DNA from 2 places in the Cobetia sp. UIB-001 genome. Region 2 is predicted to be linked to the other one. Evidence: predicted binding sites of a transcription regulator. Region 2 holds the regulator's gene; the other holds the start of a gene.
The links. The regulator PhoB, encoded in region 2, activates phosphate uptake and scavenging genes when phosphate is short. The targets are predictions, from matches to a motif close to TGTCATANNNNTGTCANA.
Positions count from the first base shown of each region.

Region 1: a site for PhoB is predicted at 1,570-1,587, ahead of HA399_RS07485 (bifunctional 2',3'-cyclic-nucleotide 2'-phosphodiesterase/3'-nucleotidase). Genes of this name have one in related genera too.

Region 1 is NZ_CP058244.1:1,762,526-1,764,980, reverse strand. Features, by position in the region: gene HA399_RS07485 (bifunctional 2',3'-cyclic-nucleotide 2'-phosphodiesterase/3'-nucleotidase) at 1-1,433, opposite strand, end outside; gene HA399_RS07480 (MFS transporter) at 1,625-2,455, opposite strand, start outside.
Region 2 is NZ_CP058244.1:4,105,216-4,107,670, forward strand. Features, by position in the region: gene ubiA (4-hydroxybenzoate octaprenyltransferase) at 1-868, shown strand, start outside; gene phoB (phosphate regulon transcriptional regulator PhoB) at 1,092-1,781, shown strand; gene phoR (phosphate regulon sensor histidine kinase PhoR) at 1,789-2,455, shown strand, end outside.

The sequences.
Region 1 (2,455 bases), 1.8 Mb from region 2:
ACGTCGAAGTTGTAGCTGCGGAAACCTTCCCAGTTGATCAAGGGCTGGGGCGTGGCGAGATCCGGATCAATGCGATGGAACTGGCCGGCGCTGCACTCGAGCCATTCCCGCACTTCCCTGCCGGTGACCTTGAGCGCCACCAGCGTATTCGGATAGAGATAGAGATCGGCGGCATTGCGGAAGCTCAGCTCGCCCGCCTCCATCTCGGTGAACTGGGTCGGGTCATTGTGACGGCCGCCGACCTTGAACGGCGCAGCTGCCGAAAGAATCGGCAAGCCTTCCAGGTCCGGGTCGCCTTCGACGAAGCGTTTGACGTAATCGGCCTGGGCGCGATTGACGATCTGGATCGTCGGGTCGTCCTGCACCAGCGCCAGATAGCTCTTCATCGCCGCACTGGCGCGGCCGATGCTGCGATTGACGTACTCGCGCGTGGCGTCGTGCTCATGATCAACCAGCGCCGCCAGTTCGGCATCTTCCGCCACCTGTGCCTCGCCGCCCACCTGAATCGGGCGGGCTTCTGTCTGGCCGCTCACTACCCGCCACTGGCCCGAGGCATTGCTCAGTTCGAGATCCATCACGCCCACATGGCTGCCCCAATGCCCCGGCATCATCGCCGGCACGCCATTCAGGGTGCCCCTGGCGATATCGGCCCCCGGTACCTCGGCGAATTCCTCGCTGGGGAAGACGGCATGGGCATGCCCGAAGGCGATGCCATCGATGCCCTCGACCTGCGAGAGGTAATACACCGAATTCTCGGCCATCACCCGGTAGGGGTCGGTCGAGATGCCGGAGTGCGGGATGGCGATCACCACATCCGCGCCCGCCCGGCGCATCTCGGGCACCCAGCGCCTGGCGCTCTCGGTGATGTCCTCGGCCGTCAGGCGGCCCTGGAGGTGTTTGCGGTCCCAGGTCATCACCTGCGGCGGCGCGAAGCCGATATAGCCGATCTTCAAGGTCTGAGCGTTGCCCTCACTGTCGGTGAAGGCATGAGGGGTGATCTGGTAGGGCGTGAAGTACGGCTCGCCTGTCGTGGCGTCCAGCAGGTTGGCGTTCACATAGGGGAACTGCGCGCCGGACAGCGCCCGTTCGAGATACTCGAGCCCGTAATTGAATTCATGATTGCCGATGTTGCCGACATCGTAATCCAGCTGATTCATGACCTTGTAGGCCGGGAAGACATCGCCCTCATTGAGCCCCTCCGCCGCCATGTAATCGCCCATCGGGCTGCCCTGGATGAGGTCGCCATTATCCAGCAGCACGCTGTTGGCCACCTCGGCACGCGCCTGCTTGATCAGACTCGCCGCGCGGACCAGGCCGATGCGCACGCTGGGACGGTCCTTGTAATAGTCGTAATCCATCACATTGGCGTGGATGTCGGTGGTCTCGATCACGCGCAGTGACAGCGTCGCGGCATTGGCTGGCTGAGCGATCATGAAGATACCTCCGAGACTGGCCAGGCCAAGGATGGCTGCCCGCAAAGGCGGCTTGCGCCGACGTCCGGGGTGCTGCGCAACAGCTGGCGAGTCAGACGCCCGTTGATCTTCGCTAGCCGATGAAGCATTCGCCATCTCTCACTTCCTTGTCATGGGGGGATGTGCCAGTGCCCCTTGGGGGCAGCGCTCCATTATTCAGATGCCGACGCCTCAGGCAACTGGCGGTCTCTGCCCGCCAGCCAGCCGACACCTGCCATCAACACACTGAGGACGGCGCAGACCATCAGTGCCAGCTGCCAATTGCCCTGCATGTCGTAGAGCGCGCCGATCAGCGGCGGCCCCATGGCCGCGAGCAGATAGCCCAGCGTCTGCGCCATGCTCGACAGTGACGCCGACTGCATGGCATCGCGCGCCCGCAGCCCCATGAACGACAAGGCGAGAATGAAGCTGGCCCCGGAACCCGCGCCCAGCAACAGCACCCACACCAGTGCCCACTCCGGCATCAGCCATAGCCCGATGAATCCCGCCAGCGACATGCAGGGCGTCGCGAAGGCGATCAGGCGTTGATCCTTCAGGCGCGGCATCAGGGGCACCAGAATCAATCCCGGCAAGGCCGAAGCCAGCTGGAGTAGACCATGCAACGAACCCGCCTTCTCGGCCGAGAAGCCATTGTCCGCCAGCATGCTCGGCAGCCAGCTGTTGACGGTATAGAACAGCAGCGAATTGATGCCCATGAACAGCGTCACCTGCCAGGCCAGTGGCGAGTGCCACACGGCTGCCTGACGCACCGGACGCGCGGCACCCTTCTCGGCTTCCTTCTCGGCTTCCTTCTCGGCACCCTTCTCGGCTTCCTTCGCCGCCGCCGGCAGGGAACGACGTAACAACTGCGGACACCACACCCCCATCGTCACCAATGGCAAGATGACCACTATGAGCATCGCGTACTGCCAGCCAGCGCTGCTACCCTGTGCCAACGGCACCATCAGCGCCGAGGCGATGGCGGCCATGATGCCCATGGTCAG
Region 2 (2,455 bases):
CGCTTCGCGTCCTTCCAGACTGGCCGACTACCTCGCCCTGACACGGCTGGACCGCCCCATCGGCACCTGGCTGCTGATGTGGCCGACCCTGTGGGCACTGTGGCTGGCGGCAGATGGCATTCCCGAGCGCACGACCCTGCTGATCTTCATCGCCGGGGTCTATCTGATGCGCGCCGCCGGCTGCGTCATCAACGACTACGCCGACCGCCATTGGGACAAGCATGTCGAGCGCACGCGAGACCGGCCGCTGACCTCGGGTCGCATTTCGGAGCGCGAGGCGCTGACGCTGTTCGGGGGGCTGGTCGCGGCCGCCTTCGTGCTGGTGTGCTTCACCAACCTGACCACGGTGCTGCTGTCGATCGTCGCCGTGCTGCTGGCGGCCAGCTATCCGTTCATGAAGCGCTTCCATCATCTGCCCCAGGTGGTGCTGGGCGCCGCCTTCGGCTGGGCGATTCCGATGGCCTTCGCCGCGACGCTGGAGGAGGTACCGACCTACGGCTGGTGGCTGTTCGCGGCCAATCTGATGTGGACGGTGGCCTACGATACCGCCTACGCGATGGTCGATCGCAACGACGACCTCAAGGTGGGCATCAAGTCCACCGCCGTGCTGTTCGGGCGTGCCGACAAGCTGATGATCGGCCTGTTGCAGCTGGGCATGCTGGCGGTGTTGATCGGCATCGGCCTGCACCTGACGCTGGGCATCTTCTACTGGCTGGGGCTGGCCGCCGCCGCCGTCACCTTCGTCTGGCAGCAACGTCTGATCCGTGAGCGTGAGCGTGCGCCCTGCTTCCAGGCGTTCCTCAACAATCATTGGACGGGTCTGCTGATCTTCGCCGGTATCGCCCTGGCGACCTGGCCGATGAGCTGACTCCCGCATAAACATTAGTATTATTTAATTTAAAGCGACCCCTGCCCTCTGTTGCTCCCCAGCCCACGGTTCATGCCTGCCTGCCGCGCCTCCAAGGCGGCTGGCAGGCTTGCGTGCAAGCTGCCATGCTGGCAGTTGTCATCTCGTTGTCATATAAGCGGGTTGTAATCGTCATCGACTTGTCATTCTGGCGCGTGCGCCGACTGCTGCATGGGATCTAGCGATGAGCTCCAAGACCGTACTGATTGTCGACGATGAATCCTCGATTCGCGAGATGATCGCCGTTGCCCTCGAAATGGCGGATTACCGCGTGCTGGAGGCAGACAATGCCCAGGACGCCCACGCCATCGTCGTCGATGAAAAGCCCGATCTGCTGTTGCTGGACTGGATGATGCCGGGCACCAGTGGCCTGGAGCTCGCGCGGCGTCTCAAGCGTGACGAGACCACCTCGGAGCTGCCGATCATCCTGCTGACCGCCAAGGGCGAGGAAGACAACAAGATTCAAGGCCTGGAAGCCGGTGCCGACGACTACATCACCAAGCCCTTCTCGCCGCGCGAGCTGGTCGCCCGTCTCAAGGCCGTGCTGCGTCGCACCACTCCCAAGGGGGTCGAGGAGGCGGTGGAAGTCGAAGGCCTGATGCTCGACCCGGCCAGCCACCGCGTCACCGCCCACGGCAACTCGCTGGATGTCGGCCCGACCGAATATCGCCTGCTGCAGTTCTTCATGACGCATCAGGAACGTGCCTACACGCGCAGTCAGCTGCTCGATCAGGTATGGGGCGGCAACGTCTATGTCGAGGAGCGCACCGTGGACGTGCACATCCGTCGCCTGCGCAAGGCGCTGGGCACAGGCCATCAGCATCTGATCCAGACCGTCCGCGGCACCGGTTACCGCTTCAGCGCTCAGGCCTGAGGGATTCATGCGCTATTGGACCAACGAGCTATGGCGCCTCGGCTACCTTGCCGGTGGCTTCGGCCTGATCGGTGGCCTGCTGGGCCATCTGGGCTGGGGCCTGGCGCTGGGCCTTTCGCTGTATCTGTTCGTCCATCTCAAGCACTTGAAGAGCCTCTACACCTGGCTGATCACCAATCCCCATGAAGAGCCGCCGCCCGGCGATGGCGTCTGGGGAGACCTGCTCGATCGTCTCTACCGCTACCAGAAGGGCCAGCGTCAGGCTCAGGAGCGACTGCGCAGCATCCTCAACCGTATCCAGGAATCCTCCGAGGCCATGCGCGACGGCCTGGTGATGCTGGACAACCACGGTGACATGGAATGGTGGAACAGCGCTGCCGAGCAGCTGGTCGGTCTCAAGGCCAGCCACGACCGCGGTCAGCACATCACCAACTATCTGCGTGACCCCGTCTTCATCGACTACTTCAATCGGCTGGCCTACCGCGAGCCGCTGACGCTCCAGTCGCCGCTGTCTGACAACCTGACGCTGCAGATCTCCATCACCCTGTTCGGTGACAACGAGCGTCTGGTCATGCTGCGTGACGTCACCCGCCTCTATCGTCTTGAAGAGATGCGCCGCGACTTCGTGGCCAATGTCTCCCATGAACTGCGCACGCCGCTGACGGTGCTGGCCG